Regions from separate parts of the Variovorax sp. efr-133-TYG-130 genome, predicted to be linked through region 2. Evidence: riboswitches for the same ligand, from Rfam matches in the RefSeq annotation. Region 2 holds a riboswitch; the other holds the start of a gene.
What was found. Region 2 has a riboswitch for S-adenosylhomocysteine ahead of ahcY (adenosylhomocysteinase). Riboswitches for the same ligand answer to the same signal wherever they lie in the genome.

Region 1 (4,413 bases), on a different contig from region 2:
GGGCAAGGCGCAGCCGGCCTGAGGCGCCAGGTGCCTACTGCCCGCCCGGCGGCGCGACGGGTTTGCGCGCCGCGGCCGAGCGCATCGCCAGCGCGCCGCTCAGGCGCAGGCGCTCGGTTTCGTTGAAGAGCGTTTCGCGCAACCGGGCCTGTTCGGCTTCGGACGCCGCCGCGTAGCGGTCGAGGCGCGCATTCCAGTCCTGGTTTTCCTGGTCGAGCGCCGCGAGGTTGCGGGCCACTTCGTAGCCGTAGGCCTCGCTGCGCGCGGCAAAGCGCTCCTGCGGGCTCGCGCCTCGCGCCTCGAGCGCGGCGGTCTGCTGCATCACGTCGGCATGGGCGACGGCTTCCCGGCGCACTTCGCGCTGTTCCGGCGACAGCCATGCCTGCTCGCTTTGCTTCAAGGCAGCGGTGCGCTGCTCGGGCGTCAGGGCGGTGTTGGCGAGCAATTCCAGCTTGTCGGCCATGAAGTTGTCCTGGCGGATCTGGTCGCCGAACAGGCCTTCGATTTCCTCGGGCGCGAAGTAGCGCCGGCGCATCGCCTCGCGCGCCTGCAGGGCGCGGCGCAGTTGCGCGGGGTCGCCGGGCGCGGGCGGCGGCATCGACGTCAGGGCCTCCTGCATGTCGACATAGCGTTCGAGCAGTCCGAGCGCGCGCACGCGCCAGTCCTCGCGCAGGTACTTGGCCAGCAGGGCGGGGGCCTTGGCCATGAAGGCGGCCTTGTTGTCGGCCTGCGCCTCGGACAGCACCTGGTCGAAGACGGAGATGAGCGAGCTGTTCAGCAGGGCGTCGGGCATGGCGGCTGCCGTTGCGGTCTGCGCCGGTCGTGGCTCGGGGCTGGCCGTGGCGGTGGTCGCCGCGGCAGGCCCGCGTTCGGCGGTGAAGGGGCCGTCTTCGTCGGGAAGGCTCGCGAGCCAGCCGCCGCCGACCGCGATCAGCACCGCCCCGCCCGCCGCCCAAGGCACCCACCGCATTCCCACGGCCGGCGCCTCAGAGTCCCGCGCTCTTCAGCCGCGCGGCCTGGTCCTTGAAGAGCTCCGGCACCTTCTTCTCGTAGTACGGGAACTGGCTGCCGTAGGTGTTGCCCAGCACCTGGTTGACCTCGTCGAGGTGGTTCTGGCGGTAGTCGCCCAGGTGGGTGCCGAGCCGCGTGGTGCAGGTCGCGAGCAGGCCGTCGTTGTCCTCGCCGAAGAAGGCGAGGGTGCCCAGCGCCGACAGCGGCGCGTCGCTCGGGTCGAACAGGCTGAAGCCGGTCGACACGCCCGACCACGAGTAGTAGCGCACGCCGTTCACCACCGCCGCGCCGCTCTTCACGCTGCACGACGAGCCCTGCGCGGGCCGTCCCTGCAGGAACTTGGCGTCGAAGGCCGCGCCACCGGTCGTGGTCAGCGAGGCCAGCGCGTTCAGCGGGACTTCCGGCAGCTGGCTCGGGTCCTTGCCCGAGAGGAAGCCGATCACGCTGGTCAGCAGCCCCACGGCCTTGACGACCACGCCTTGCGCGATGCCGCCCTCGGGCAGCCTGGCGAGCAGGTCGGCCACCTTGGAGCCGCCGTTCGCGCCGCCCACCGAGGTGACCGACGCCACCAGGTCGGGCGCCACCGCCGCCACATAGCGCACCGTGGGCGCGCCTTGGGAATGGCCGATCAGGTTGAACTTGAGCGTCGGGTTCTTTTCCAGCGCGCGGATGGTCTTGAGCTCCTGCAGCAGCTGCTCGCCGCGGATCTCCGAGGTGTTGGTACCCGAGACCTGCGCCACGTAGACCCGCGCGCCGGCGCCGGCCAGCTTGTCGGGGATGCCGTAGAAGTAGTCGACGCCCAGCAGGTTGTCGAAGCCCAGCAGGCCGTGGACCAGCACGATGGGGTATCTGGTCCTGGCCTCGTCGGAGGCCGCCCGGGCCGTCACCAGCGTCGAGCCGCCGCTGGCGGCCGCGCGGGCCATGGGGGTCATCGCCATCGTCGCCGCGGCAAGCCCGCAGCAAAGAACCACATTCCACTTCATGGCCATCCGGCACTCCCTGACGTCGGTTGAAAAAACGAACGTTCGTTCGGAAACGGTGGCCGCATTCTGTGGATGCGGGCGGGAATGGAAACTGGGGTTTTCCCCGTGGCGGGTTGAATCGCCCTAAAATGCTCGCCTTCCCAAGGAGCGTTGCAGCGGCGGGCCACAGCGGCCGGCCGTCAGGCTTGGGGCGACAACGACGCTCGCCTGTTCGACTCTTCCGCAGGTGAGGCCATGTCCCAGATTCCCGCTCCAGCTACCCCCGATTCCGCCCCCCTGGCACCCCCGCCCATGAAGCTGTCCGGCCTCGAGCCAGTCGCCATCGGCGAAGGCACGCTGTTCGTCAATATCGGCGAGCGCACCAACGTCACCGGCTCCAAGGCCTTTGCGCGGATGATCCTGAACGGCCAGTTCGAAGAGGCGCTGGCCGTGGCGCGCCAGCAGGTCGAGAACGGCGCGCAGGTGATCGACATCAACATGGACGAGGCCATGCTCGACAGCAAGGCCGCCATGGTGCGCTTCCTGAACCTCATTGCCAGCGAGCCCGACATCGCGCGCGTGCCGGTGATGGTCGACAGCTCGAAGTGGGAGGTCATCGAGGCCGGCCTGCGCTGCATCCAGGGCAAGGGCATCGTCAACTCCATCTCCATGAAGGAGGGCGTCGACAAGTTCAAGCACGAGGCCAAGCTGGTCAAGCGCTACGGCGCCGCCGCCGTGGTCATGGCCTTCGACGAGAAGGGCCAGGCCGACACCTACGCGCGCAAGATCGAGATCTGCGAGCGCGCCTACCGCATCCTGGTCGACGAGGTGGGCTTCCCGCCCGAAGACATCATCTTCGACCCAAACATCTTCGCCATTGCCACCGGCATCGAGGAGCACGACAACTACGCGGTCGACTTCATCAACGCCGTGCGCTGGATCAAGGAGAACCTGCCGGGCGCCAAGGTGTCGGGCGGCGTGAGCAACGTGAGCTTCAGCTTCCGCGGCAACGACCCGGTGCGCGAGGCGATCCACACCGTGTTCCTGTACCACGCCATCAAGGCCGGCATGGACATGGGCATCGTCAACGCCGGCATGGTGGGCGTGTACGACGACCTGGAGCCGACCCTGCGCGAGCGCGTGGAAGACGTGGTGCTCAACCGCCGCCCCGACGCCGGCGAGCGCCTCGTCGAGGTGGCCGAAACCGCCAAGAGCGGTGCCAAGGACGACAGCAAGAAGCTCGAATGGCGCGGCACGCCCGAGAACCCGGTGCACGTCAACCAGCGCCTGTCGCATGCCATGGTGCATGGCATCACCGACTTCATCGTCGAGGACACCGAAGAGGCCTACCAGCAGATCCTCGCCAAGGGCGGCCGCCCGCTGCACGTGATCGAAGGCCCGCTGATGGACGGCATGAACATCGTGGGCGACCTGTTCGGCCAGGGCAAGATGTTCCTGCCGCAGGTGGTGAAGTCGGCGCGCGTCATGAAGTCGGCCGTGGCCCACCTCATTCCCTACATCGAGGAAGAAAAGCGCCAGGACGAGGCCGCGGGCCGCGACGTGCGCACCAAGGGCAAGATCATCATCGCCACCGTGAAGGGCGACGTGCATGACATCGGCAAGAACATCGTCACCGTCGTGCTCCAGTGCAACAACTTCGAAGTGGTGAACATGGGCGTGATGGTCCCGTGCCACGAGATCCTGGCCAAGGCGAAGGTCGAGGGCGCGGACATCGTGGGCCTGTCGGGCCTGATCACGCCCAGCCTCGAAGAGATGCAGTACGTGGCCGGCGAGATGCAGAAGGACGACCACTTCCGCATCAGGAAGATCCCGCTGCTCATCGGCGGCGCCACCACCAGCCGCGTGCACACGGCGGTGAAGATCGCGCCGCACTACGAAGGCCCGGTGGTCTACGTGCCCGACGCCTCGCGCAGCGTGAGCGTGGCGCAAAGCCTGCTGAGCGACCAGGCGACCGCGTACATCGACGAGATCAACGCCGACTACGAGAAGGTGCGCCAGCAGCACGCCAACAAGAAGCAGGTGCCGCTGTGGCCGCTGGCCAAGGTGCGCGCCAACAAGACGCCGATCGACTGGTCGAGCTATACGCCGCCGGTGCCCAAGTTCATCGGCCGGCGCGTGTTCAGGAACTTCGACCTGACCGAGCTTGCCAAGTACATCGACTGGGGCCCGTTCTTCCAGACCTGGGACCTGGCCGGCCCGTTCCCGGCCATCCTGAAGGACGAGATCGTCGGCACCGAGGCCGTGCGCGTGTACGCCGACGGCCAACGCATGCTCAAGCGCCTGATCGAAGGCCGCTGGCTCAGCGCGAGCGGCATCGTCGGCTTCTGGCCCGCCAACACGGTGAACGACGACGACATCGAGCTCTACACCGACGAGACGCGCAGCGAGGTCGCGCTCACCTGGTACGGCATGCGCCAGC
Region 2 (4,413 bases):
AGGCGTCGGCCTGCGACTTGGCGGCGAGGTTGGCCAGCTCCTTGATGTCGTCGATGGCGCGCTGGAACGACTGGCGCCCGAGCTCGTCGAGCCTGGCGAGGTTTTCCTTCGCATCCTTGCCCGGCATTTCCTTGGCGGCGGTCTGCCATTCGGTGATGGCGTGCTTGATCATCTCGGTCTGCCGCTGCACCACGGTCTGCAGGCCCTGGTAGGACTTCTCGTTGGCCTGCATCAGGGCCGCCAGGTCCTTGCGGCCGCTTTCCAGCAGCTTGCCGGCGCCACCGGTCAGGTTGAGGTCCTGCAGCCGGTCGGCCATGCCCTTCAGCGGATTGAGCATGTCCGCGGCAGTCGGCGCTGCCTTCTTCGCGCTGGCGGTGCTGTCGCTGCTGCTACTGCTGGCGGTGGTCTTCTTGGCGGCGGCTTTCTTGGCTGTGGCCATGGTGCGGAATCTCCTGTGACGGTGAACGGATGGATGGCGAGGACCGGCCGGACGGCAAAAGTCCATCGCCACGATACGCCGCACCGGCATGCCGCCACGAAAAAAATGCCTGCGGGATTTCCCTTGGATGGATTACATCGGAGGCGCGAAGCCGTTGCGGCCCGCGGTCACGCGCAGCGCCGTGGGCGTGCCGTTCTTTTCCTGCGCGTTCACCATCACCTTGGCGCCGGGCACCAGCAGCGCCTCAGTGCCGGGCCGGAACGTGACCACCGGCACATTGGGCGGCACGATGACGGTCTTCTCGCCGCCCTTGTAGGTCAGCCGCATCTGCTGGCCGCCGCGCACCGACTTCGGCGCCGCGGCCAGGTCGGCCACGGTGGCGTTGGTCATGGTGCTCTCGGGCAGCAGGTCCCAGGGGCGGTGGCCTTCGCCGGTGCCGCGTGCGGCCTCGGGAAACACCACCACTTCGATCGCCTTCTGCGTACCGTCGGCCTGCGGCATGGCGGCCGTGCCCACGAAGCTGCCGCGCTTGATGTCGGACAGCTTGATGCGGTAGACCTCCGACACCGGCATGTCGGCCGGCCGCGCGAGCGAGACGACCTCGCCGCCGCGGTCCTGCACGACGAGGGTCTTCGCGTCGACGCGGACGATGGTGCCGCGGATGCGCACGGGGTCGGAAGTCTGGGCGGCTGCGCCGGTCGGCAGCGCGGCGAAGCCCAGGCTGAGGACCGTGGCGGCGAGCAGCGCCCGGCGGTTGTGGGACAGGAAGATCTGCATGGGTGCTTTCGGCGGAGTGGGAGTCGGGGCAATGTACGCCGCCGCGCCGGAATCTGCTGGCGGCCGACTTAGGACTGAATGAGCAAGGGCCGCATGCCGGCGTTGCGGCATGCGGCCCCGGGAGCGGGCGACGCGCCGCGCGTCTCAAATGTCAGCCGAAGAGGGCAGAAGACGCTCGAAATGCGCGCAAATCCCCGAGGTTGGCGCGGCTGTTCGCCCCGTCTACAATGCCCCGTCCCGAGGAGCGTTGCAGCGCCGCCAGGCGTGAGGCTCGGATCCACATCGCAACCACGCTCACCCGCTGTTCTCGCGGTGAGTCCTTTTCCCCGAACGCAGTGGCATCTTTCAAACCAGTTTTGTTGGAGTTCTCATGAGCGCTGTTCTCAAGCCCACCCCCGTCTCGACCGCCGACCAGGCGATCGCCGACCTGTCCCTCGCTGCCTGGGGCCGCAAGGAAATCCGCATCGCGGAAACCGAAATGCCCGGCCTGATGGCCATCCGCGAGGAGTTCGCGAAGGGCCAGGCGCTCAAGGGCGCGCGCATCACCGGCTCGCTGCACATGACCATCCAGACGGCCGTGCTGATCGAGACGCTGCAAGCCCTGGGCGCCGAAGTGCGCTGGGCCTCGTGCAACATCTTCTCGACGCAGGACCACGCCGCCGCCGCCATCGCCGAAAAGGGCACGCCGGTGTTCGCCATCAAGGGCGAGTCGCTGAAGGACTACTGGGACTACACCCACGCCATCTTCGACTTCGGTCCCAAGGGCTCGAAGGGCGAAGGCCCGAACATGATCCTGGACGACGGCGGCGACGCCACGCTGCTGATGCACCTGGGCCAGCGCGCCGAAAAAGACCAGAGCGTGCTGGCCAACCCGACCAGCGAAGAAGAACGCATCCTGTACGCCGCCATCAAGGCCAAGCTGGCCGTCGATCCGACCTGGTACACCCGCAAGTCCGCCGAGATCATCGGCGTGACCGAGGAAACGACCACCGGCGTGCACCGCCTTAACGAAATGTCGGCCAAGGGCACGCTGCTGTTCCGCGCCATCAACGTGAACGACTCGGTCACCAAGAGCAAGTTCGACAACCTGTACGGCTGCCGCGAGTCGCTGGTGGACGGCATCAAGCGCGCGACCGACGTGATGATCGCCGGCAAGGTGGCACTGGTGGCCGGCTACGGCGACGTGGGCAAGGGCTCGGCCCAGGCCCTGCGCGCGCTGTCGGCGCAGGTGTGGGTGACTGAAATCGACCCCATCAACGCCCTGCAGGCCGCCATGGAAGGCTACAAGGTCGTGACGATGGAATACGCCGCCGACAAGGCCGACATCTTCGTGACCACCACCGGCAACCGCGACGTGATCCGCCACGAGCACATGGCCGCCATGAAGGACCAGGCCATCGTCTGCAACATCGGCCACTTCGACAACGAGATCGACGTCGCTTCGATCGAGAAGTACGAGTGGGAAGAAATCAAGCCGCAGGTCGACCACATCACCTTCCCGGACGGCAAGAAGATCATCCTGCTGGCCAAGGGCCGCCTCGTGAACCTGGGCTGCGGCACGGGCCACCCGAGCTTCGTGATGTCGTCGTCGTTCGCGAACCAGACCATCGCCCAGATCGAGCTGTTCACCAAGCCCGACGCCTACGAGGCCGGCAAGGTCTACGTGCTGCCCAAGCACCTCGACGAGAAGGTCGCTCGCCTGCACCTGAAGAAGGTCGGCGCCATGCTCACCGAGCTGACCGACGCGCAGGCCGCCTACATCGGCGTGGACAAGAACGGTCCGTACAAGCCGGACACGTACCGCTACTGATCGACAGCGCATGCGCGCCGATCAATTGCTGGTGGAGCGCGGCCTGGCCGCGTCGCGTTCCCAGGCCGTGCGGCTCATCGCCGGCGGCATGCGGTGGCGCGACGCGGGCACGAGCGACGCGTGGCGCAACGTCGCCAAGAACAAGGACGAAGTGCCCGAGTCGGCCGAGCTCGAGCTGGTCGACGCGGCCGAGGCGCGCTATGTGTCGCGCGGCGGCCTCAAGCTCGAAGGCGCGCTGGCCGCGAGCGGCGTCGATCCGGCCGGCAAGCTGTGCCTCGACGTGGGCCAGTCGACCGGCGGCTTCACCGACTGCCTGCTGCAGCGCGGCGCCACCAAGGTGGTGGGCGTCGACGTCGGCCACGGGCAGCTGCACGCGAAGCTGCGCGAGGACGAGCGCGTGGTGCCCATCGAGGGCGTCAATGCGCGCGCGCTGTCGCCCGAGGACCTCGGCGAAGAGGGCGAGTCGCGCTTCGACCTGATCGTGGGCGACCTGTCGTTCATCTCGCTCACGCTGGTGCTGCCGGCGGTGGTCGAGTTCCTGGCGGACGACGGCCGCCTGCTGATGCTGGTCAAGCCGCAGTTCGAACTGCAGCCGGGCCAGGTCGGCAAGGGCGGCATCGTGCGCGACGAGTCCATGTATGCGGTGGTCGAGAAGCGCCTGCGCGACGCCTGCGAGGCCCTCGGCCTGCGCGTGCTGCAGTGGTTCGACAGCCCGATCGCCGGCGGCGACGGCAACCGCGAGTTTTTCATTCACGCCGTGCGCGCTGTTCACGCGGACGGTTCCTAAGGAGACGCAGGTGCGCCTTCCGCTGAGTTTCGAATTCTTCCCGACCAAGACGCCCGAAGGCGCGGTCAAGCTGCGCGCCGTGCGCCAGCAGCTGTATGCGCGCAAGCCGCAGTTCTGCTCGGTCACCTACGGCGCTGGCGGCTCCACGCACCAGGGCACCTTCGGTGCGGTGCAGGAGATCCTGTCCGAGGGCGTGGACGCGGCGAGCCACTTCTCGTGCATCGGCGCCACGCGCGCCACGGTGCGCGAGCAGCTCGCCGAGCTCAAGGCCATGGGCGTCAAGCGCCTGGTGGCGCTGCGCGGCGACCTGCCGAGCGGCTACGGCATCGGCGGCGAGTTCCAGTACGCGAGCGACCTGGTCGCCTTCATCCGCGAGGAGACCGGCCGCGACTTCCACATCGAGGTGGCCTGCTACCCCGAGATCCATCCGCAGGCCCGCTCGCCCGAAGCCGACCTGCAGGCCTTTGCCGCCAAGGTGAAGGCGGGCGCCGATTCGGCGATCACGCAGTATTTCTTCAGCCCCGAGGCGTACTTCCGCTTCGTCGACGACGCGCGCAGGCTGGGGCTCGACACGCCCATCGTGCCGGGCATCATGCCGAT

Region 1: it holds a riboswitch for S-adenosylhomocysteine, as region 2 does, so the genes downstream of both, metH (methionine synthase) here and ahcY (adenosylhomocysteinase) in region 2, are expected to answer to the same signal.

What each region holds. Positions count from the first base shown of each region.
Region 1 covers NZ_JARVTD010000008.1:31,094-35,506, forward strand. The annotation lists gene QRN67_RS10180 (PACE efflux transporter) at 1-22, shown strand, start outside; gene QRN67_RS10185 (lipase secretion chaperone) at 35-970, opposite strand; gene QRN67_RS10190 (esterase/lipase family protein) at 987-1,943, opposite strand; S-adenosyl-L-homocysteine riboswitch at 2,131-2,206, shown strand; gene metH (methionine synthase) at 2,286-4,413, shown strand, end outside.
Region 2 covers NZ_JARVTD010000031.1:138,209-142,621, reverse strand. The annotation lists gene phaP (TIGR01841 family phasin) at 1-439, opposite strand, end outside; gene QRN67_RS26155 (hypothetical protein) at 572-1,216, opposite strand; S-adenosyl-L-homocysteine riboswitch at 1,450-1,519, shown strand; gene ahcY (adenosylhomocysteinase) at 1,587-3,026, shown strand; gene QRN67_RS26145 (TlyA family RNA methyltransferase) at 3,037-3,813, shown strand; gene metF (methylenetetrahydrofolate reductase [NAD(P)H]) at 3,824-4,413, shown strand, end outside.